Regions from separate parts of the Arthrobacter sp. N1 genome, predicted to be linked through region 2. Evidence: riboswitches for the same ligand, from Rfam matches in the RefSeq annotation. Region 2 holds a riboswitch; the other holds the start of a gene.
What was found. A riboswitch is a leader RNA that binds a small molecule or an ion and turns the genes downstream of it on or off. The one in region 2 is predicted to bind cyclic di-AMP.
Positions count from the first base shown of each region.

Region 1 (11,604 bases), 1.5 Mb from region 2:
GCGGCATCCGGCTGGAAGTCCGGCGCCAGCAGGGGAGCTGTCGTATGGGTGGCTCCGGAGAGGCCGATCACGGCGCCGTAGGAATCGTAGAAGGGCTCGAAGGTCAGCACCTCGTCGCCCGGCCCGGCGAAGGCGAGAATGGCCGCGGCGATGGATTCCGTGGCGCCGGTGCTCACGATCACCTCGGTCCGGGGATCGACGGTGAGCCCGTAGAAGCGCTCCTGATGGGCGGCGATGGCGTCACGCAGCACGGCGATGCCCTGTCCGGGAGCGTACTGGTTGGCCCCGTCGGCGATGGCCGACCTCGCGGCGTCGAGGATCTCCCGCGGCCCGTCCTCGTCGGGGAAGCCCTGCCCGAGGTTGATCGCCGCGTGCTTCTGCGCGAGGGCGGTGACCTCCTCGAAGATGGTGATCCCGAGCTCTCCGTCCCCGCCGAGCAGGTTCGCGCCGGCAGCGGTTCTCGCCCACGGGGCGGCCGGGCGGGTGGTGGGGAGGTGCGGAGAGGTTCGCTCGGCATCGGTGCTCATGCCACCAGTATCCCGGTGACGGCGGCCGAGGGGTGGACCCGGGAGCGGGACTCGGTACCGTGGAGGCATGAGCCGCGCCGTCTGCCCCGGATCCTTCGACCCCCTCCACAACGGACACATCGAGGTCATCGGGCGTGCAGCGAGCCTGTTCGACGAGGTGCTCGTCGCGGTGTCGACCAATTACGCCAAGAACTACCGCTTCTCCGGCGAGGAGCGCATCGCGTTCTGCGTCGACAGCCTCGCGCACCTGCCGAACATCCGCGTGGTCCCCATGGGCGCCGGCCTCCTGGCGGACTTCTGCCGCGAGAACGGAGCGACGGCGCTCGTGAAGGGCCTTCGCTCGAGCCTCGACTTCGACTACGAGCTGCCTATGGCGACGATGAACCGGCACCTGGCCGATGTCGAGACCGTCTTCCTGCCGACGGGCACCGACTTCGCCCACGTCTCTTCCACCCTGCTGAAGGAGGTGGCCGCACTGGGGGGCGACATCCGTCCGTTCGTGCCCGACGCCGTCCTCCGACGCCTCGTCGACCGGGTCTGAGGGCCGTTCGCCGGCGCGGTCTGTCAGACCCGGTTGGCGCAGACCGGACGGAGGACGGACGTAGCGAGTGCGATGCTCTCCTCGGTGAATCTCGCGATCCACTGCCCTGGACCGAGATCAGGGTGCGATGCAGCCATGGTGACCGTGGCTTTCGAACACTGGGAGATGTTGAGGTGTGAGCGCGTCACATGGTACGTCGAGGTGACGACGATGATGTCGTCCCAGCCGCGATCCCGGGACATGTCGCTGATGGATCGTGCTTCGCCGCGGGTGGTCAGCGGATCCGGGCGGAAACACGTGGTCCTCCGGGTCTCCGCTCCACACAGGGCGTCCGCCTGCGTGTTGCCCGGCAGGCCCGTCGACGACAGCACGAGGAGGGGTGCGGCGCCCGTGTCGACGAGATCCTGTCCCACCGCGAGGCGCTCGTCCGAAGCACCCGCCAGCACGAACACCGCATCTGCGCGACCCGTCTCGGCGAGAGGCGGGTTGTAGAAGAGCTCGTAGGCTGTGAGGAGCCACAGGACGAGCAGCACCGTGCTGAAGTGCAGAGTCCGGCGGAGCACCCGCGGGAGGCCATCCGGTGTCCCAGCAGGATGCGGAGGGATGGAAGGGCTGGTCACCCTCCGAGGGTAGACGTACGGCCGCGTTTTGGGCCTGCCGGTCCCATCGGGCTAGGATGGTACGTCGGTCATATGTTCTACAGGAGTCACCATTAGCAGCGATCTCAGTTCGCCCCTGACATTCAGTGTCAAGGATCTCGGACGCAGTCCGGGGAGCATGCGGACCATCGAAGAACATGTTCCGGCACCCAAGGATTTCGGCGTGGCGCTGATCGGCGTGCAGGAGGGCTCCGACATGGAGCTGGACCTGCGGTTCGAATCGGTCCACGAGGGAATCCTGGTGTCGGGAACGGCAAACGTCGAGGTGACCGGCGAGTGCGGCCGTTGCCTGGAGCCATTGCGGTTCGACCGCGACGTGGACCTCCAGGAACTCTTCTTCTACAGCGACTCTGCGTCGCTGTCGGTGGAAGAGGACGAAGAACAGCACCGGGTGGAGAGCGATTCCGTCGATCTGGAGCCCGTGCTGAGGGATGCGGTGGTCACTTCGCTGCCATTCCAGCCGGTGTGCCGGGAGGATTGTCAGGGCCTGTGTTCCGAGTGCGGAGCACGGCTGAACGACGATCCGGACCACCACCACGAAGTACTGGATCCCCGCTGGTCAGCCCTCGCAGGGCTGGCGGGCACTGCCGCCGAGAACGATGCGGCACCCAAGTCAGAGTCAGACGAGAAGGAAGAGAGTTAGCCGTGGCTGTCCCGAAACGGAAGATGTCCCGCGCGAATACCCGTGCACGCCGGTCCCAGTGGAAGGCAACCGCCCCCAGGCTGGTCAAGACCCTCGAGAACGGTCGCGTCACCTACAGCCTCGCCCACCAGGCCAAGGTTGTCACCGACTCGGCCGGCACCCCGCTGTTCCTCGAGTACAAGGGCCGCAAGGTAGCCGACGTCTGACATCGGTGCACCTTCCGCTGCCGTGCTCCGCGCAGCGGCGGAAAACGCCGGTCCGACGCGTGATCAGCTGATGCGGTCGTGAAGAATACAGAAGAACTCTCGAAGCGTCTCGGTGTCACTATCGACACCGAGACGCTTCGTCTTGCCCTGACGCACAGGTCCTACGCGTACGAGAAGGGCGGCATCCCCACCAACGAGCGCCTCGAGTTCCTCGGTGACTCGGTGCTCGGCCTCTCGGTGACGGACGCGCTGTACAGGGACAACCCGGATCTGTCCGAGGGTGAACTGGCGAAGCGACGGTCCGCCGTGGTCAGCACCAGGGCGCTCGCCGGCGTCGCCAGGGCACTGGACCTCGGCAGCTACGTGCTGCTCGGCCAGGGGGAGAAGCTGACCAACGGGCGGGACAAGGCCTCCATCCTCGCCGACACCATGGAGGCCGTGATCGGCGCCGCGTACCTGAGCCACGGCATCGAGACCGCCCGCGCCATGGTCATGCGCCTCATCGGTCCCCTCCTGCGGGACTCCGCCGTGCTCGGTGAGGGGACGGACTGGAAGACCCGGATCCAGGAGACGGCAGCGGGCAGGCGGCTCGGCGCCATCGACTACCAGGTCGACGGGACGGGTCCCGACCATGCGCGCACCTTCACCGCGCGTCTCGTCATCGGCGGGGTGGAGTACGGCGCGGGTGGTGGGCACTCGAAGAAGGAGGCCGAGCAGGCGGCTGCGGCTGCTTCGTGGAAGCTCCTCGCCGACGTTCAGGACGTGCCTGCGACCGTCACGGGAGCCGGCGACGTCGACGTGCGTCCTGCAGGTGTCGTGACCGGTCGCTCCGGCGGCGCGCGGAGGCACACCGACCACGCGGGGCTCCCCGAGCGCTCAGACTCCGACGACGGAGCATGAGTGCCTGAACTCCCCGAGGTGGAGGTGGTCCGGCGGGGACTGTCCCGCTGGGTCACCGGGCGGGCGGTCGAGAAGGTCGACGTCCTCGATCCACGATCCCTGCGTCGTCATGTCAACGGGGTCGAGGATTTCGTCGGCGACGTCACCGGCGCGCGCATCACCGATGTGGTGCGGCGCGGGAAGTTCCTCTGGATGGTCCTCGAGGATCCGGCGGCGGATGACGCCGCCCCGCCGCTGGCGCTGATGGCTCACCTCGGCATGAGCGGGCAGCTGCTCATCGAGGACGCAGCGGCGCCCCCGGAGAAGCACCTGAAGGTTCGCCTGGCCCTGTCGCGGGCGACGGGGGAGGACGGCTCCGCCCTGCCCACGGATCTGCGTTTCGTCGACCAGCGGATCTTCGGCGGGATGTTCGTCACGGGCTTCGAGCCGACACCGGACGGTCACCCCGGTGGGCTGGGGGGAAGCGACACCGCGCTCGTGCCCCACCAGGCCGCGCACATCGCCCGCGACCCCCTCGATCCGGCATTCTCCTTCGAGGAGTTCCACCAGCGCCTGCGCCGCCGTCGCACGGGGTTGAAGCGTGCCCTGCTCGACCAGGGACTCGTCTCGGGGATCGGGAACATCTACGCCGACGAGGCGCTGTGGGCTGCGCGCCTCCACTACGCGCGGCCCACGGAGACGATGCGCCGACCCGACACTCGGCGCATCGTGGACGCCGCCACCGAGGTGATGACCCGTGCCCTTGCCGCTGGGGGGACGAGCTTCGACTCCCTCTACGTCAACGTCAACGGTGCATCGGGCTACTTCGCCCGCGATCTCGAGGCCTACGGGCGTTCAGGCCGGCCGTGCCGCAGGTGTGCTGCAGAGGGACGGACCACGTTGATCCGGCGGGAGCATTTCATGAACAGGTCCTCCTTCTTCTGCCCCGTCTGCCAGCCCCGGCCGCGGAACGCGAGACCCTGAGCAGCGCCGGGACAGCGGCATCCGGCCGTCCGTGATCCAAACGTGACAAGTCGGGGATCACCGCGTACCGTTGAACCCGCGCCCGCTCCACCACGGAGGGGCGCCCCTCCTCTCTCTGCCTAACCCTGTCGATGAGGACGGACCGTTCGCTACACACATCGACAGGGGCGGGGGAACCGATAGCGGACCCACTCACGGGTCCTAGGGGTCAAGACGCGCGTGCACCAGCTCTGGGGCGGTGGTGCACGAACACCACGTCCGGATGTCCCATCCGAACCCGACAGCTAACTTCGTAGGCATTGGGAAAGGCATCAGCATGTCCAAGAAGAGCCATATCGCACGCCACCGGGCAGTCCCCACGCGTGTCAACCCCCTCGTCACCGCCTCACGGGCCGTCTCCGCGAGCGCCTCGATCGCCGGCAAGCCCGCCGCCGTCGTCGTCGCGGCCTCCGGCCTCATGCTCGGCGCGGCACTGCCCGCCAGCGCTTCCGGCGAGATCAGCGTCCAGTCGGTTCCCGTCCAGCAGGTCGTGGCCACCCCCGCCGCAGCCGGTACCTACACCGTCCAGTCCGGTGACACCCTCGGCAGCATCGCCGCGGCCCACGGCGTCAGCCTGGACACCCTGTTCTCGGCGAACGGCCTGGGCTACGCCTCGGTCATCTACCCGGGCCAGTCCATCGCACTCGGCGGATCCGCCGCTCCCCAGCAGCAGTACTCGGTGCAGTCCGCCTCGATCGTCGCCGCTCCCGCAGCAGCGCCCGTCGCCGCTCCCGTAGCCGCGCCCGTCGCCGCCCCTGTCGATGACGCGCCGACCTACAGCCTCCAGTCCTCGTCGATCGGCGCCACCGGCATCGTCGGAACGGCCATGCAGGGAGAGGGATCGGGCTACGTCTACGGCGGCACGGCCTTCGGTGGCTGGGACTGCTCGGGCTTCGTCCAGTGGGTCTACGCGCAGAACGGCATCAACCTCCCGCGCACCACGTGGTCCCAGTTCGCCGCCCTGCGCCCCACCGGCAACCCCCAGCCGGGTGACCTGGTGAGCCAGAACGGTGGGAGCCACGTCGGTATCTATCTCGGCAACGGCCAGATGATCAGCGCACTGAACCCGTCGCAGGGCACGCAGGTGCACCCCGTGTCCGTCATGTCGGTGGACGGCTACTACACCCGCTGATCGATCGGTCGGCCCACCCGGTCCGCGGTCACGCTGCGAGCCGAAGGAGTGGGGTCGAGCTCCAGCAGTGACGCCTGACGAAGGGCGGGATGCACAGCATCCCGCCCTTCGTCGTACCCCCGTTCCGACGCCGGCCGGCACCATGTCCGAGCGGTCGGGAGCGCCGTGCACGTCGAGCACGGGGCAGGCTCCGCAGGCTCCGGCCGCGGACGACGGCGCGTGCTCGGCGTGATGGAGGTCGGTCCGGCTGCCGGACGACCGGGCGGGTGGGACAGGAGTGCGCGAAGCCAGCGGGGGCAGGCGGTCTGCAGGCCGGTGTCAGGTCGAGTAGTGGCGGGCGAGCCGCTCGAACCCCTCGTCGATGCCGACCGCCGGACGCCAGTCGAGGACCGCCCTGGTGTGCCGCTGGTCGAACCAGTGCGCGGTCGAGAGCTGCTCCGCCAGGAAGCGCGTCATGGGTGGCTCCCCGGACCGCTCGAGGGCGGTCCAGAAGCGCTCGATCACGGCTCCCGCTCCCCGGGCGAGCGATCCGGGCACACTCCGGGTCGGTGGGGTCACGCCTCCCGCGCGGCAGATACCGGCCAGGAGCTCGGCGATGGGCCGGGGTTCGCCGTTCGTGACCACGAGTGACAGTCCCGCGGCGCGGTCCATCCGGACCAGGCACGCCACGATCGCAGCCGCCGCGTTGTCCACGTAGGTCGTGTCGATGAGGGCGGTGCCGGCGTCGAGCAGCGGGAGGCGGCCGGCGCGTGCCCGCTCCATCACGCGCTCCACGAGCTGCGTGTCCCCGGGACCCCAGACGATGTGGGGACGGACCGCCGCAACCCGGAAGCCACGGGTGCTGCGGCCGAGCGCCAGCAGCTCGGCGGCGGCCTTGCTCCGCGCATAGTGACCCCGCGCATGCGCAGGATCGGCGGGGCCTGCCGGTGCGCCGACCAGCGATGTGCCGTCATGCGCCACGGAGGGTGAGGAGACCTGGACGACGTCGGTGACGCCGGCCTGCTCCGCCGCGTTCAGGAGGAGGCGCGTCCCCTCGACGTTGATCCGGTGGAACTCGGCAGCGGGACCTGCGAAGGAGACCTTTGCGGCGAGGTGGATGACCGACGAGCAGCCGGCCACCGCGCGGGCTACGGCTGCGGGATCATCGACGGAGCCGAGGACCTCCTGGGTCCCGGCGATCCCCGCTGGGCGCCGCTGGAAGCAGCGCACCTCCCGCCCGGTGGACAGCACCTGCTGCGCCACCGCGCGGCCGAGCATGCCGCTGGCCCCCGTGACGAGGACCGTCACAGGGACCCTGCCCGGCCGCCCGAGAGGAACCGGCCGCTCCAGGCGGCCACGCGTGCGCGGTCGATCTTGGCATTGTGGCGGATGTCCACCGGCAGGGCAGGAACCTCGACGACGGCGGCCAGGTCCACTCCGCGCTCCCGGGCCACCTCGCGCGCCGCGGCCGCCAGATCGGGGGCGGCCAGTCGGGCCCGCTGGTCCGGTCTCCGCAGCAGGGACGAAGCGGACGCTCCGGCCCGCCGTCGGACCGGTCGCCCGGACGCTGCTGCCGCGCTTCGGGACGCTGCTGTCTCGAGGACGGCGACGACGGCCTGCGTGCCGGCCGGCCCGACGCCGACGACGGCGGCGAGGCGGACGTCGCCCAGCATCTCCAAGGCCTGCTCCAGGCCGACGGGCGTGAGGATCCCCGCAGCGGAGGTGATGACGTGGCCCAGGCGGCCCTCGACCCAGAGCCTGCCCTCGGCGTCGAGGTGGCCCACGTCCCCCGTGCGGTGCCACGGGTGCGTCCGCACGGAGTCCTGCTGTGTCCTCCACAGCCGGAAGTAGCGGTCCTTCACGTGCGGCGCGTCGACGAGGATCTCGCCGGTGACACCGGGGGCCGTGGTGGGCTCACCGGTCGCCGCGCCCGGAGCGGGCCGGTGTGGTCGGGCGCCGTGCCCGTGGTCCTGGACGTCCGGACCGGACGGGGCCAGCGGACTGATGGCGATGACCGCTCCGTGCACGGGACGGCCCACGCAGACACCGTTCCCTGCGCCGTCGAGCCCGGCGGCCGCCGCAGCGGCAGCCCGCCGGATGCCGCCGAGATCGGTGTCGGCGACGAGCAGGGATTCCGTCATGCCGTACGGCGTGTGGAGGGCGGCGGCCGGGACCAGGGCCTGGACCTCCTCCAGCAGCGGCACGGGGATGGGGGCTCCGGCCGAGAGCAGCAGCGAGATGCGCCCGAGCGCGGTCCGGCCGTCCTCCGACAGGGCATCCGAAGAGGCGAGGACGTTCCTGAGCGCCGCGGGGGAGGCGAACACGACGGTCGCGTCGATCGCCGCTGCTGCGTCGGCGAGGGCCTGCGCCGTCAGCGTGCGGGGAGCGGTGACGTCCATGTCCGGTGTCACGGAGGTGGCGCCGAGCGCCGGGCCGAGGAGGGCGAACGGCGCGAATCCCGCGACGAGGGATGCTCCGGGGCCGAGTCCGAGCGTGGCGCCGACGGTGTCCCGCATCGCCGAGAGCTGACGGTGCGTGTAGACCACCCCCTTCGCCGGTCCCGTGGAACCCGAGGTGAAGAGGATGGCGGCATCGGCGTCCGGCTCGGGCTGCACCCCGGCATCCGCCGTCGCACGCGCGGCCCTGAGGTCGCCCAGCGACGCATCGACCCGCAGGGCCCGCCGTCGTGCCGCGGTCAGGGACGTGGCGCTGATCCTGCGGCCCGGCCAGCGGAAGGCCCGCGCGGCGAGCAGGGCGCGTTCGATCCCGATGACGACGTCGGGTGCTGAACTGCGCACGGCGCGGCTCAGGCCGCGCGCGCCGAGGCCGGCGTCGGCGACGACGATGATCGCCCCGATCCGCAGGCACGCGTAGATGAGGACCGTGAGGTCGATCCCCGGCGGGACCAGGAGGCTGACGCGGCTGCCCGGTCCGTAGCCCAGGGCCGTGAGCCCGGCCGCCACGGCGGCGACGTCGTCGTCGAGGTCCTTCCACGACAGCGTCCTGGTTCCGCTCGGGGTGAGCTCGGCCACGGCTATCGTCCCGCTGTCCGGGCCCGACGCCAGATCCCGGAGGCGCCGGCCGAGCGGCGAGAAGGCCGGGCGTTCGTCCTGCCCGGCGGAGCGCGCGGATGCGGTGGTCTCCGCGTCGCCGGTCGGCACCGCGACGGAGCGCGCGGCGAGCCACTGCATGGCGGTGGTTGCCGTGTCCGCGTCCTCCTGCACGAGGTGGCTCGCGTGCTCGAAGCGGTGGATGTCCGCCTGGGGCAGCCGCTGGGCGAGGTCCTCGAGGTACGTGTCGGAGAAGACGGGATCGTGCGGGCCCCACATCATCAGCACCGGGACGTCGAGCGTCCGGATGCCCTCGGCGGTGGTGGTCAGTGCGGCGTGGCTCGGATGCGACGGATCCGCGGGTATGTCGGAGACGAAATTCGCAATGCCCCGACGATCGTCCGGCGTGCGGTAGGGCGCGCGGAACGCGCGGCGCACCGACGGGTCCAGCGCGGGCCGGGCCAGGGCCAGGGTCACGTCGAGGAAGGCCGTGGTGGTCCGCGTGCCCAGGCCGTGGACGCCCGGCGCCAGTGCCAGCCGCAGGGGAGCGGGGATGGAGCGGGCCGGATCCTGGTGGATGGCGGTGTTGGTCAGGATCACGCCGACGAGGTCCGCGCGGTTGCGTTCGGCGTAGCCGAGGCTGACGACGCCACCCCAGTCGTGCCCCACCGTCACGACGGGACCGTGCAGGCCGAGCGCCGCGACGAAGTCCTCGAGATCGGTGATGCGGTGCTCGAGGCGGCGGAAGACGCCGGTGCGGGCGGAGTACCCCATGTCGAGCTGGTCGACGGCGACGACGCGCCAGCCCTCCCCGAGCCCGGCCGCCAGGTAGGTGCGCCAGAGGTAGGACCAGGTGGGGTTGCCGTGGACGCAGAGCAGTGTCCCGCGGACGGGAGCGCCGTCGGCACCCGCGCCGTTGTCGAGGTAGTGCCAGCGGTGGTGTGTCCCGGGGGCGTCCGCCCCGCTGGTCGAGGGCACGTCGAGATACGCCGACCACGAGGGATCGACGCCGGGGAGTGCTACCACGCAATCTCCATCATCGACGTGTTGAGGCCGGAGCCCACGCCGAGGCACAGCACGCGATCGCCGGGACTGAGCGACTGCGCCTCCTGGGCGAGGGTCATCGGCAGCGACGCCGGGCCCACGTTGCCCCAGTGCGGGAAGGTGATGGGCACCCGTTCGCGCTCCAGGTCGACGGCCTTGATGATGGCGTTCGTGTAGGAGTTGGAGACCTGGTGCGTGACGTAGCGGTCCATGCCGTCCCAGTTCCAGCCGTCCGTCTGGGCTTCGTGCCACGCCGTGACGACGAGCTCCAGCCCGCCGTCGAGCAGTCCCTTGGTGTCGGTGTACATGCCGTCGATGCCACCGATGCACAGCTCGTGGTGCTGGGTCCCCGCGCGGGACACCCCGCCGAGGATCCGGTGGGAGCCCGGGTGGAGGTCCGCCGGGCCGATCACCGCGGCGGCGGCGCCGGAGCCGAGGGTGAGCGTGGCGAACTCGGCGAGGAAGTCCTCGCGGGTCGAGTCCGCGCGGTTGAGGCGGTTGAAGGTCGCCTCCTGGGTCCGCTGGGCGTCCTCGCCGGCGACGATCAGGGCGTACTTGATCTGGCCGGAGTCGATCATGTTGGCCGCCAGCGTCATGCCGTTGACGAAACCGAGGCAGGCGTTGGCGAGGTCGAAGTTCATCGCGGAGGACGGCAGGCCCAGGGAATGGTGGATCTTCACGGCCACCGAGGGCTCGAGGTTCCGGCGGGTTACCGAGGTGTTGATGAGGAGCCCGACGTCGCCCGGCTCGATCCCCGCCTCGGCCATCGCTTTGGCGCCGGCCTCGATGGCGGCATCGTCGAAGTCGGACCCCGGGGACCACCAGCGCCGCTCGGTGACACCTGCCACGCGCTCGAGGAGCCGCTTGGAGAGCCGAAGCCTCTTGAGGCTGGGTGCCAGCCGTTCGTCGAACTCTGCGGAACTGACGACTACCGGCGCCTCCACACTCGTGACGGCGAGCAAGGCCGTGTTTTCATGTCGAAACGTCGCGTTACCGGTCAAATTTCCTGCCTCGTCAACTGGTCAGCGCCGGTGAATGGCCGTGAAGGACCCACGGGTGGATCGGCCTGGACGCCTCTGGATACTGCTGAAACTTTTGTAAGCCTACTTCTTAATACCTGGGCGGGTCACTCGGGATTCCGGGAGCGCGCCCTCTTGTCCACCCGATGCCGTGCCCTCTGGTCCGCCCAATACCGCGCACGGTCGGTGTGGTCCAGTAGATTGGGGAAGTCCTACCCCACCTGGAGATCCTGACACCGTGCATCTGAAGAGTCTAACCGTGCGAGGGTTCAAGTCTTTCGCTTCGGCGACCACCTTCGACTTCGAGCCGGGCGTCACCGCCGTCGTCGGGCCGAACGGTTCCGGCAAGTCGAACGTCGTCGACGCGCTGGCCTGGGTGATGGGGGAGCAGGGGGCCAAGACCCTGCGCGGCGGCAAGATGGAGGACGTGATCTTCGCCGGCACCTCGGGCCGCGCGCCCCTCGGCCGGGCCCAGGTCTCGCTCACGATCGACAACGCGGACGGCGCCCTGCCCATCGAGTACGCCGAGGTCACCATCTCCCGCACGCTCTTCCGTGCCGGCGGATCCGAGTACGCGATCAACGGCAAGAACTGCCGCCTCCTCGACATCCAGGAGCTCCTCTCCGACTCCGGGTTGGGCCGTGAGATGCACGTGATCGTGGGGCAGGGGCAGCTGGACCGCGTCCTGCACGCCACCCCGGAGGACCGGCGCGGCTTCATCGAGGAGGCTGCCGGGATCCTCAAGCACCGGAGGCGTCGCGAGAAGACCGTGCGCAAGCTGGACGCCATGCAGGCCAATCTCGCCCGGCTGACGGATCTCACGGGGGAGCTCCGGCGTCAACTGACCCCCCTCGGCAAGCAGGCGGAGGTGGCCAGGCGGGCCCAGCAGGTGCAGTTCGCCG
Region 1 is NZ_CP102608.1:2,061,161-2,072,764, reverse strand. Features, by position in the region: gene NVV32_RS09485 (aminotransferase class I/II-fold pyridoxal phosphate-dependent enzyme) at 1-527, opposite strand, end outside; gene coaD (pantetheine-phosphate adenylyltransferase) at 595-1,068, shown strand; gene NVV32_RS09475 (YdcF family protein) at 1,092-1,631, opposite strand; gene NVV32_RS09470 (YceD family protein) at 1,804-2,370, shown strand; gene rpmF (50S ribosomal protein L32) at 2,373-2,576, shown strand; gene rnc (ribonuclease III) at 2,655-3,476, shown strand; gene mutM (bifunctional DNA-formamidopyrimidine glycosylase/DNA-(apurinic or apyrimidinic site) lyase) at 3,477-4,439, shown strand; cyclic di-AMP (ydaO/yuaA leader) riboswitch at 4,577-4,753, shown strand; gene NVV32_RS09450 (NlpC/P60 family protein) at 4,756-5,610, shown strand; gene NVV32_RS09445 (NAD-dependent epimerase/dehydratase family protein) at 5,929-6,897, opposite strand; gene NVV32_RS09440 (alpha/beta fold hydrolase) at 6,894-9,665, opposite strand; gene NVV32_RS09435 (3-oxoacyl-ACP synthase III) at 9,659-10,684, opposite strand; gene smc (chromosome segregation protein SMC) at 10,941-11,604, shown strand, end outside.
Region 1: linked by a shared signal. The riboswitch ahead of NVV32_RS09450 (NlpC/P60 family protein) and the one ahead of NVV32_RS02445 (NlpC/P60 family protein) in region 2 are both predicted to bind cyclic di-AMP.

Region 2 (11,604 bases):
CGCGGCGCCGCTGGAGGGCGTAGCCGGTACGGACGGGGCAGCGGAGGATTCCGCGGGCGGGGCCCCTGGTGCATCGGGTCCTGCGCCGTCGGCCCAGCGCGGGGACGACGACGTCGTCTCCGGGGTGGGACCCGCACCGACCGACACCGCAGCCGGAGAACCCTCGGCCACGGAGGACGGATCCGCCGCCTCCACGGGACAGCCCGACGACGAGTGACCGCCGTGGGTCGCCGGGGCGGGGAGGAAGGAGCATGAGCACCTTCCGCTCGCTCGGCATCCACAACTACAGGCTCTGGTTCATCGGCGCGCTGATCTCCAACATCGGTACCTGGATGCAGCGGACCGCCCAGGACTGGCTGGTCTACGACATCCTCACACCGCAGAACGCCTCGGCGCTCGGGATCGTGATGGCCCTCCAGCTGGGGCCGCAGCTCGTCATCGCGCCGTGGGCCGGACTGATCGCCGATACCGTCGACCGCAGGAAGCTCCTCGCCACCACGCAGATCGCCATGGCGCTGCTCGGCATCGGGCTCGGCCTCATGGTCCTCCTCGACGTCGCCGTCCTCTGGCACGTGTACGCGTTCGCGCTGGCGCTCGGCGTCGTCTCCGCCTTCGACGCCCCCGCACGGCAGGCGTTCGTCTCGGACCTGGTGCGTGACGACTACCTCCCGAACGCCGTCGCCCTCAACAGCGCATCCTTCAACGGCGCCCGCCTCATCGGCCCCGCCGTCGCCGGGCTGCTCACGGCGGGGGTCGGACCGGGCTGGGTCTTCATGATCAACGCCCTGACGTTCGGAGCGATGGTCTACGTCCTCCTGGTGATGCGCGCCTCCGAGCTCAACAGCCAGCCGCGGCAGGCGCCCGGCAAGGGCCGGATCCGCGAGGGCTTCCGTTATGTGCGGCGCCGCCCGGACCTGATGATCGTGATGCTGGCGATCTTCATCGTCGGCACCTTCGGGCTCAATTTCGCCGTGTTCATCGCAGCGATGGCGAGGACCGAATTCGGGCAGGACGCCGGTGTGTTCGGGGTCCTCTCGTCGGTGATGGCCGTCGGTTCGGTGGCCGGCGCCCTGCTCTCCGCCCGGCGGGAACGGCCGCGGCTCAGGTTCGTCTTCGGGGCCTCTGCGGCCTTCGGCCTGGCCTGCGTGCTGGCGGCCCTGGCCCCGAACCTCTGGCTCTTCGGGCTGGCACTGGTGCCGGTGGGACTGTTCGCGCTGACCCTGATGACCAGTGCCAACGCCTATGTCCAGACGACCACGGACCCCGGCATGCGGGGGCGCGTCATGGCCCTGTACTTCGCGATCTTCCTCGGTGGCACGCCGCTCGGGGCGCCCGTGGTCGGCTGGGTGTCCGACATGTTCGGGCCCCGCTGGAGCCTCGGCGTGGCCGCTGCATCCGGCCTGTTGGCCGCCGGGGTGGGCATCTTCTGGGCCTGGCGCTACCACGAGGTGCGGTTGCGGTACGACCGCTCGGCACCCCGGCGCCTGCGTCTCGACCACGAGGCGGGCGCTGCGGACTCCGGGGCGTAGGCGGAGAGTTCCCGCCAGTGTCCTGCATGCTTCGTCCGGCAGCTGCCGGAGGCGCGGCACCGGCGGTCCGGAGGAGGTGCTCCACGACGGCTGGAGAGGCGGTCCTGCCGGTCTAGAGGAGGTGCTCCACGACGTGGTCGATGCACGCGATCAGCGCGGAGACGTCGTCGGGCTCGATCGAGACGAAGGTGGCGATGCGCAGCTGGTTCCGGCCCAGCTTCCGGTAGGGCTCGACGTCGACGACGCCGTTGGCGCGGAGGATCGCTGCGATCCTCGACGCATCGACCGCGTCGTCGAAGTCCACGGTCACGATGACGTTCGAGCGGTCCTCGGCCCGGGCGACATAGGGCTCGGCGATCGGGGAGGCCTCCGCCCAGGCGTAGAGCCGGCCGGCTGAGTCCGCGGTGCGGGCCGCAGCGAAGGGCAGGCCGCCCTGGCCGTTCAGCCACGCCACCTGGGCGTCGAGCGTCACGAGGGTCGAGAGGGACGGCGTGTTGTACGTCTGGTTCAGCCGCGAGTTGTCGATGGCCGTCTGCAGGTTCAGGAAGTCCGGGACCCAGCGGTCGCCCGCCGCGATGCGTGCGGCGCGCTCCAGGGCGGCGGGGGAGAAGAGCCCGAGCCAGAGTCCGCCGTCCGAGGCGAAGTTCTTCTGCGGGGCGAAGTAGTAGACGTCCGCCTGCGAGACGTCGACGTCGAGCCCCCCGGCCGCGGACGTGGCGTCGACGACCACGAGTGCGCCGTCGTCCGCTCCCGCCACCCGGCGGACGGGTGCGGCCACGCCCGTGGAGGTCTCGTTCTGCGGCCACGCGTAGGTGTCCACGCCGGCCTCGGCCACGGGATCGGGACGGCTGCCCGGCGCGGACGTGATGACACTCGATTCCTGCAGGAACGGTGCCCGGGTGGTGGCCGAGGCGAACTTCGACCCGAATTCCCCGAAGGAGAGGTGCTGCGCCCTCGCGTCGACCAGGCCGAACGTCGCCACGTCCCAGAACGCCGTCGAACCGCCGACGCCGAGGACCACCTCGTAGCCGTCCGGGGCGCCGAAGAAGGAGGACAGTCCTTCGCGCACACGCCCGACCAGGTCGCGCACCGGCGCCTGGCGGTGCGAGGTGCCGAGGAGCGTTGGTCCGGCGGCGACGAGCGCATCGATCTGGCCGCTCCGCACCTTCGACGGACCGGCACCGAAGCGGCCGTCGGCGGGCAGGAGGTGGTCGGGGATGCGGGGCGCTTCGCTCATGGGGTGCTCCAGCTGATCGGCGGGGGTATCGCCCTCATTCTGCCCCAGCAGCGGGTTGCCCTCCATTTGTGAACGGATGCCCGGGGCCCCTCCGCGCCCGCCGGCGACCCCCTCGGCGGGAATCCCCGGAGCGGTCGCATGGGTTAACCTTGGGAGGCATGGGGCGGAACCGGCTGTGGCGGCCGCGGTGCCCCACCCGCGTGAGGCATTCCAGCCGCGCACCCGCACCGCACCAAGGAGCTGACCCGCATGACGGACCTCATCGACACCACCGAGATGTATCTGCGGACCATTCTCGAGCTCGAGGAGGAGAACATCGTGGCGCTCCGTGCGAGGATCGCCGAACGGCTGCGCCACTCCGGTCCGACCGTCTCCCAGACCATCGGGCGGATGGAGCGAGACGGCCTCGTGGTCGTCTCCGGTGACCGCCACCTCGAACTCACCGAACTCGGGCGGCACCGGGCCACCGGCGTGATGCGGAAGCACCGCCTGGCCGAGCGCCTGCTCAGCGACGTGATCGGCCTCGACTGGGCGTACGTCCATGACGAGGCCTGCCGCTGGGAGCATGTCATGAGCGAGCGTGTCGAGCGGCGGCTGTACGAACTGCTCGGCCAGCCCTCGGAGTCGCCCTACGGCAATCCGATCCCCGGTCTCGAGGCCATCGGCGGCATCCGGTCGGAGCTGTTCACGGACGGCGTCGTCACCCTGCTCTCGGCCATGGGTACCTACTCACCCGACAAGCGGGTGACGCTCGTCCGTCTCGCCGAGCCCATCCAGGTCGATCCCGAACTCCTCACCCAGCTGGACGAGGGCGGATTGCGCCCCGGTGCGGACCTCGCGCTGGAGTCCGTGGGCGGGTACGTCTCCGTGCGTGTCCCGGGCGTCGAGGGAGCCCTCGAGCTGCCCCCCGAGGTCGCGTCGCACGTCTTCGTGTCCGTCGCCGCCTGACGGCTCCACCACCGGTCCCTGACGGCTCCACCACCGGTCCCTGACGGCTCCACCACCGGTCCCTGACGGCTCCACCACCGGTCCCTGACGGCTCCACCGCGGGTCCCTGACGGCTCCACCGCGGGTCCCTGACGGCTCCACCGCGGGTCCCTGACGGTGCTTGGCCCCGGACCGTCACGGCGCCGGCACGGCGGTTTCTTCGCGCCCGGGCGGGCCTCGGATGGTCGCCGTCACCAAGAACATACCGTTCCGTGACCGGAACGTGACATAGGGTGCTTTCTGTTGTAGCCTTCATCTCGTGCCAAATTCGCTCTAGATCCGGCACCCTCCTGCAAATCGCCTAGCTCTGCCATTGCCGGAGGTCCGTCCGCACCATCGCATGGCAGAGGCGGGGGAACCAATTTCGGGTTTCTGCACAGAAATCCTTGGGGTTAAGTCGCTTGCTCACGCAGCGGCCGGGTGACTCCCATCCGAATCCGACAGCTCACCTCGCAGGCGTTGGGAGAGGCAATCCACCGTGTCCACCAGCTCTTCGCTGGGCCGCCACCGCGCGCCCAAGACGGTCAGCCCGCTGACCACCCTGTCGACAGCAGTCACATCCAACGCCGGTTCCGTCGGCCGCCAGGCAGCCGTCATCGTCGCCGCCTCGGGCCTGGTCCTCACGGCCGGCCTGCCGGCCCACGGCGTCACCATCGCGGACCGTGAGGTCCAGTCCTCCGCAGCCCTGACCATCAGCCGCGTCGTCTCCGCCGAGGTCACGGTCCCGGCCACGGCGAAGGTCACGTTCGAGCGGGTCGCCGTCGAGGTCACCCCCGCCCCCGAGCCCATCGAGGAAGCCCCCGTCGTCGAGGAAGCCCCCGATCCCGTCGTCGCGGCCCCCGCACCCGTCGCCGCCGTCGAGGCACCAGCACCGGTCGTTCCCGCTGTGGAGGTTACGGTCGCAGCAGCACCCGTGGCCGCCGTCGCCGCGCCGGTCGCCGCGCCCAGCGCCCCGGTCGCCGCAGCGCCTGCAGCCGCCGCACCTGCTCCTGCCGCTCCGGCGCCCGCAGCCCCCGTGGAGCAGCCCGCTCCGGCATCCGGTGTCGCCGCCGGACTCGTGGCCTCCGCCTACGGTCAGATCGGCGTCGCGCAGGACTGCACCGCCATGGTCGAGACCGCCCTGCGCTCCGTCGGCAAGTCCGTCGGAGACCTGGCCCCGGGCCAGTTCTTCCAGTTCGGTGACGTCGTCGGCACGCCCGCCGCGGGCGATCTCGTCATCACCGGCGGCCATGTCGCGATCTACGTCGGCAACGGCCAGGTCATCAGCGGTGGCCTCAACGGCATGAACACCGACATCCACAACCTGTCAGACCTTCCCGGCGCAAGCTTCGTCCGCGTCCGCTGATCACCACACACGGAGAATCCCTTATGACTTCACGCACCACGATCGCCCGCCACCGCTCAGAAGCGCAGACCACTGCCGGCTTCTCCGCCCTCGCCGCAGCAGTCACCACCAACGCCGGCGGCATCGGCCGCCAGGCCGCCGTCATCGTCGCGGCCTCAGGCCTCGTCCTCACCAGCGGTGTCGCGGCCAACGCCGCCGACCTGCAGCCGCAGCGTGAGGTAGCCACCTCCAACGTCTCGGTCTCGTCGGTTCGCGCGGCCGTCGTCGCCTCGAACTCGTCCGTCGTGTCCTTCAACATGACGCCGGTCAAGGTCAAGGCCAAGCCCGTCGTCAAGACCCCGAAGGCCCCCGTCGTCGTGGCTCCCGTCGTCGAGCAGGTCGCCGTCCCCGTCGTCGAGACCGCACCCGTCGTCGAGGCAGCACCGGTCACCGCGGCAGCTCCCGCCGCCCCCGCCGTCGCCGCCCCGGCGGCCGTTGCGCAGGCTCCCCAGGCTGCGGCCGTCGCCGCTCCCGCCGTCGCCCCGGCTCCCGTCGCGGCACCTGCACCTGCACCGGCGCCCGTCACCGCCCCCGCTCCGGCACCCGCGGTGTCCTCCGGTGTCGCCGCGACCATCGCCGAAGCTGCGAAGGGCCAGCTCGGCGTCATGCAGGACTGCACCCGCCTGGCGAGCAATGCCCTCGCCGCCGCCGGCATCAACTTCCACGGCTGGCCGGCCGGGTACCTGTCCCTCGGCCGCACGGTCAGTGCCGGCGAGGCCATCCCGGGTGACCTCATCTACTACGCCGACGGCGGCATGGGCATGGCCCACATCGCCGTGTACATCGGTGGCGGTCAGGCCGTCCACGGCGGATTCAACGGCAACACCACGGTGATCGCGCCCGCCGAGCTCGGCTCGGGCGGCGTGTACATCCGCGTCGGCGGCTGATCGGCCACCGAGCAGGACGGAAGGACCGGCGCATCGCGCCGGTCCTTCCGTGCATCCGGCACAGGACTGCCGGGACCACCAGCTCGCGACACGTCACGTCCCGATCGGCGCCGATTAGCCCCCGTCCTGCGCCCGGCTTACCCTTGCAGTGTCAATCCGAAGCTCTTCTCCCGTACCCCGGGATGGCACCCGGTTGCGGGGAACAGGTCAGCAAAGAGGAACGTGCCATGCGCACTCTTGTTCTGAATGCAGGGTATGAACCACTGGCGGTGGTCACCTTCCGCCGGGCGCTGGTGCTCGTGCTCACAGGGAAGGCCAGCGTGGTGGCCGAGGACGACGAGCCGATCGTGGGCCCCACGGAGATCCTCGGACGGCCCTCCGTGATCCTGCTCAACCGATACGTGAAGGTCCCGTACCGGTACGACGTCTCGGCCACGCGGCGGGGGGTCCTCCGTCGCGACAACCACCTCTGCGCCTACTGCGCGCGGCCGGCATCGACGATAGACCACGTGATGCCGCGCTCGCGCGGGGGCCAGGACACGTGGGAGAACCTCGTGGCCTGCTGCCTCACCTGCAACAACGCCAAGGGTGACAAGACCCTCTCCAGCCTGGGCTGGAGCCTGCGGATCGTCCCCCTCCCGCCGCGGGGGCCGCAGTGGCAGATCCGCGAGCTGGAGAAGCCGGCCCCGCAGTGGAACGAGTTCCTGTCCCAGCGGGCCGCATGACGCCCGCTCCCGTGCGGTTCGACGCGATCGTCCTCGCCGGCGGCAGGTCCTCCCGCCTGGGCGGCGTGGCGAAGGCCGGACTGCTCCTGGGCGGCCGGACCCTGCTCGAGCACACCTGCTCGGCGCTGGTCGACGCGGACCACCTGGTCGTCGTCGGCCCGGACACGGAGCCCGGTGCCCTGGCCGGTGCGCCGACCATCGTCCGGGAGGATCCGCCCTTCGCGGGGCCGGCCGCGGGACTCGTGGCCGGTTTCACCTCGTGGCGGGCGCCGCGAGCGCCCTGGTGCGTCGTCGTCGCGTGTGACATGCCGAGGGTCGCGGACCTCCTCACGATCCTGCTGGCCGAGGCACGGGCAGAAGACGGGCAAGCTTCCCTCGTCGCGCTCGACGGCGGCCGCGACCAGCCGCTCGCCGCCGTCTACCGGAGCGCGGACCTTGCGGCAGCGATCGACGGCGTGCTGGCGTACGGAACTGCGCAGGATCTCTCGATGCGCAGCCTCCTTGCTAGTGTGAGGACCAGACCGGTCCCGGTTCCGCCGGGCACGACGCACGACGTCGACACCTGGAGTGATGCACGAGCGCTGGGCGTCGATGTCCCCTGAACCGCCCGGAGGGCTGATGGACGATCGCCAGAGACTGCTGCAGGAATGGACGGAGACGCTGCTCGCCGCGTTCGAGATCGAGGGGACGCACGTCGACATCGACGCCGTCCTGGAGCTCGCCGGCAAGGCGGCCCACGGCGTGGTCCGTCCCGCAGCTCCGTTGACGACCTTCGTGGTGGGGTACGCAGCAGGCCTGGCCGTGGGGAGCGGGCAGGCCGAGGAGCAGCTGGCCATCAGCTCCGCGATGGCGGTGGCCGACTCGCTCTGCACGGATGCGGCTGCCGACGGCGGGACCGCATGAGCGAGGCCGCCGGAGCACACGACGTCGACTGGACGGAGGCACGTCGCCTGGCGCACGGTGCCGGGATGCCGCTGCCGTTCCAGACGGTCCCCCTCGCGGACGCCCTCGGGCAGACGCTGGCCGAACCCGTCCATGCGCTCCAGGCCATCCCGCACTACGCGTCCTCCGCCATGGACGGCTGGGCCGTGAACGGCGACGCCCCCTGGACGCTGGTCAGCCACGCGGTTCCCGAGGAGCACCCCCGCGGCAGGCCCGCACCGCACGCGGATTCCGGGGAGGTGTCCCTGGCGCCGGGCGAGGCGACCTTCATCCTGACGGGGGGTGTGGTGCCGCAGAACGCGCGGGGTATCCTCCGCACGGAGCATGGATCCATCCGCGGTGACGTCCTGGACCGCAACGAGGCCGCGCGTGCCGACGAGCCCTCGCAGTACGAGCACGTCCGGCCGGCGGGGGAGGAGGCCGAGGCGGGCTCCGAGGCCATCCCCGCGGGGGTGGTCCTCAACCCGGCGCAGATCGCCCTCGCCGCGGTGTGCGGGCATGACACGCTCGCGGTGCTCCGGGCGCCGCGGGTGTCCCTGCTCATGACGGGCGATGAGGTCATCGAGCACGGCCTGCCGCACGCCGGACAGGTACGCGACACCTTCGGGCCCCAGCTGCCCGGCTTCGTCGCGATGCTGGGCGGCCATGTCGACGTGGCGGGCCGCGCGAAGGACGACCTCGACGACGTCATCGCCGCCATCAGCGCCGAGGCGACCGACGAGTTCTCCCTCGCACGTGCTTCCGGGGACGTACTCATCACCACCGGTGGGACCGGGAGCTCCTCCGCGGACCACATCCGCCGTGCCCTCACCGAGCTGGGCGCCGAGCTGATCATCGACGGCATCGCGATGCGTCCAGGCCACCCGACGCTCCTCGCACGCCTGCCGGACGGCCGTTTCCTCGTGGGGCTGCCGGGCAATCCGCTCGCCGCGATGATGGCCATGCTCACCGTGGCCGGACCGTTGCTCGCAGGCCTGCGGGGCTCGCCCCTGGAAGAGCCGGTCACGGTGACCAGTGCCGACGCCTTCGGACCCCTGCGGGGCAGGAGCCGCCTCGTGCCGTACCGGCTCGAGGGCGGCCGCGCGGTGCCGAGCACACACCAGCGCTCGGGCATGCTGCGCGGACTCGCCGCGGCCGACGGCGTCCTCGTGGTGCCTGCGGAGGGTTGCTCGGCGGGCGACGCCGTCCCCGCCCTGTCCCTGCCCTGGCTGGCCTGAGGCCGGACCGGGGCCGCGGCGGTCAGGCCGGGACGAGGTCGGACCGGGGCCGCCCGCCCCGGTCCGACCCGCCCGTCAGGCGGCCTTCTCGACCCGGATGATCACGGATTTGGACGTCGGCGTCCCGCTGATGTCCGCGGTCGAGTCCAGCGGGACGAGGACGTTCGTCTCCGGATAGTACGCCGCCGCGCACCCCTTCGGCGTCGAGTAGGCCACCACGCGGAAGTCCTCCGCACGCCGTTCCACGCCGTCCGACCACTCGGAGACGAGGTGCACCATGTCGCCGTCGTCGAGCCCGGCCTCCGCGATGTCCTGTGGGCTCAGGAACACGACGCGGCGCCCGTTGTGGATGCCGCGGTAGCGGTCGTCCTTGCCGTAGATCGTGGTGTTGTACTGGTCGTGCGAGCGCAGCGTCTGCAGGATGAGCCTGCCCGCGGGTACCTTCGGGTACTCCAGCAGGTTCGCGGTGAAGTTGGCCTTGCCCGTGGCGGTGGTGAAGGTGCGGCTGTCGCGGGGACCGTTCGGCAGCACGAAGCCACCGGGCTTGTCGATGCGGTCCTCGAAGTCGTCGAAGCCGGGCACCACGGCGCTGATGTGCTGCCGGATGACGCGGTAGTCGGCCTGCGCGGCCTGCCAGTCCAGCTGCGGGGCGTTGTCGCGGAACGGGCTGTCCTCGCGGGCGAACAGGCGGTCGCCCAACTCGCAGACGATGGCGATCTCCGACCGCATCTCGGAACTCGAGGGCTTCAGGCGGCCCGTCGACGCATGGACCGCACTCATGGAGTCCTCGACGGTGACCCGCTGGTCGCCACCCGACTGGGTGTCCCGGTCCGTGCGGCCGAGAGCCGGGAGGATGAGGGCCCGGGTGCCGGTCACGAGGTGCGAGCGGTTCAGCTTGGTGGAGACCTGCACGGTGAGCCGTGTGTTCCGCAGCGCCTGTTCCGTGACGTTGGTGTCCGGGGTCGCCCGGACGAAGTTGCCGCCCATGCCCATGAAGACCCGTGCCTTGCCGTCGCGCATCGCCCGGATCGCGGCCACGGTGTCGAACCCGTGCCGGCGCGGGGAGGCGAAGTGGAAGCGCTTGTCGAGGGCGTCGTGGAACGCCTCGGGCATGCGCTCGAAGATCCCCATGGTGCGGTCGCCCTGTACGTTGGAGTGGCCGCGGACCGGGCAGACCCCGGCTCCGGGCTTGCCGACGTTGCCCTGCAGCAGCAGCACGTTGACGACGTCGCGCAGCGTGGACACCGAGTGCTTGTGCTGTGTCAGGCCCATGGCCCAGCAGACGATGGTGCCGGGTGAGGCGATCATGCGGTCGCCGACCTTCGTGATCTCGGCCCTGGAGATGCCGCTCGCCGTCGTGATCTCCTCCCAGCTGGTCTCCCGGAGGCTTGTCAGGTAGTCCTCCAGCCCCAGCGTGTGCTCGGCGATGAAGGCATGGTCGAACACCGTGCCGGTCGCCTCCTCGCGCTCGAGGAGGTGCTTGCCGAGGCCACGGAACAGCGCCTGGTCGCCGCCGATGCGGATCTGCAGGAAGTCGTCCGCCAGGGCCGTGCCGCCGCCGAAGCGCGTGCCGAGCAGCCCCATGGGGTTCTGGGGGTTCTCGAAGCGCATCAGGCCGGCTTCGGGGAGGGGATTGATCGCGACGATCGCCCCGCCGTTCTTCTTGGCCTTCTCCAGCGACGTGAGCATGCGGGGGTGGTTGGTGCCGGGATTCTGCCCGGCGATGATGATCAGCGGCGCCGTGTCGAGGTCCAGCAGGGACACCGTGCCCTTGCCGACGCCGAGCGTCTCGTTGAGCGCGGAGCCCGAGGATTCGTGGCACATGTTCGAGCAGTCGGGCAGGTTGTTGGTACCGATGCCGCGGACCAGCAACTGGTACACGAAGGCTGCCTCGTTCGAGGTACGTCCGGAGGTGTAGAAGACGGCCTCGTCCGGGCTGTCGAGCGCCGCGAGCTCGTCGACGATGACCTGGTTCGCCTCGTCCCAGGACACGGCGCGGTAGTGGGTGCCGCCGTCGTCGAGCAGCATGGGGTGCGTGAGGCGCCCCTGCTGGCCGAGCCAGTAGTCGTCCCGCGTCATGAGGTCCTCGACGGAGTGCTCGGCGAAGAACGTCGGCGGGACGGTGCGGCGCGTCGCCTCCTCGGCGACGGCCTTGGCCCCGTTCTCGCAGAACTCGGCGGTGTGCCGCTTGTCGCCCTCCGGCCAGGCGCAGCCCATGCAGTCGAAGCCCTTGACCTGGTTCACCGCGAGAAGGGTCTGCGCGCTGCGCACCGGCCCCATCTGGTCCATCGAGATCTTGAGGGAGTTGATGACGGCGGGCAGTCCCACCGCCCGCGTCTTCCGAGCTCCCACGGTCAGCTGGGACTCGTCGATATTGTCCTTCGGGGCCTTTGTTGCCACGTGTGCACATCCTCGTGTCGTCGTCGACACACCATGTGGTGTCTGGGGTCAACTAACCTCATCATAGGGCCGAGGTAAGGAGAGCCGAATGAACCGGGTCACACAGCGCCGCCGCATCACGAAGTTCCGCATCGGGGCACCGACCGGTCGCCGCGAGGATGTCCTCGCCGGGGAGGAACCCCTGGAGATCAGACTCGGGGGCAGCGCCTTCACCGTCACCATGCGGACCCCGGGGGACGACTTCGACCTCGTGGCCGGCTTCCTGGTCTCCGAGGGCGTGGTCTGGGAGCCGGGCC
Region 2 is NZ_CP102608.1:511,209-522,812, forward strand. Features, by position in the region: gene NVV32_RS02425 (DUF3027 domain-containing protein) at 1-217, shown strand, start outside; gene NVV32_RS02430 (MFS transporter) at 252-1,529, shown strand; gene serC (phosphoserine transaminase) at 1,642-2,766, opposite strand; gene NVV32_RS02440 (metal-dependent transcriptional regulator) at 3,016-3,714, shown strand; cyclic di-AMP (ydaO/yuaA leader) riboswitch at 4,058-4,226, shown strand; gene NVV32_RS02445 (NlpC/P60 family protein) at 4,232-5,098, shown strand; gene NVV32_RS02450 (NlpC/P60 family protein) at 5,122-6,024, shown strand; gene NVV32_RS02455 (HNH endonuclease) at 6,252-6,749, shown strand; gene mobA (molybdenum cofactor guanylyltransferase) at 6,746-7,351, shown strand; gene NVV32_RS02465 (DUF6457 domain-containing protein) at 7,368-7,652, shown strand; gene NVV32_RS02470 (molybdopterin molybdotransferase MoeA) at 7,649-8,908, shown strand; gene NVV32_RS02475 (FdhF/YdeP family oxidoreductase) at 8,984-11,308, opposite strand; gene fdhD (formate dehydrogenase accessory sulfurtransferase FdhD) at 11,397-11,604, shown strand, end outside.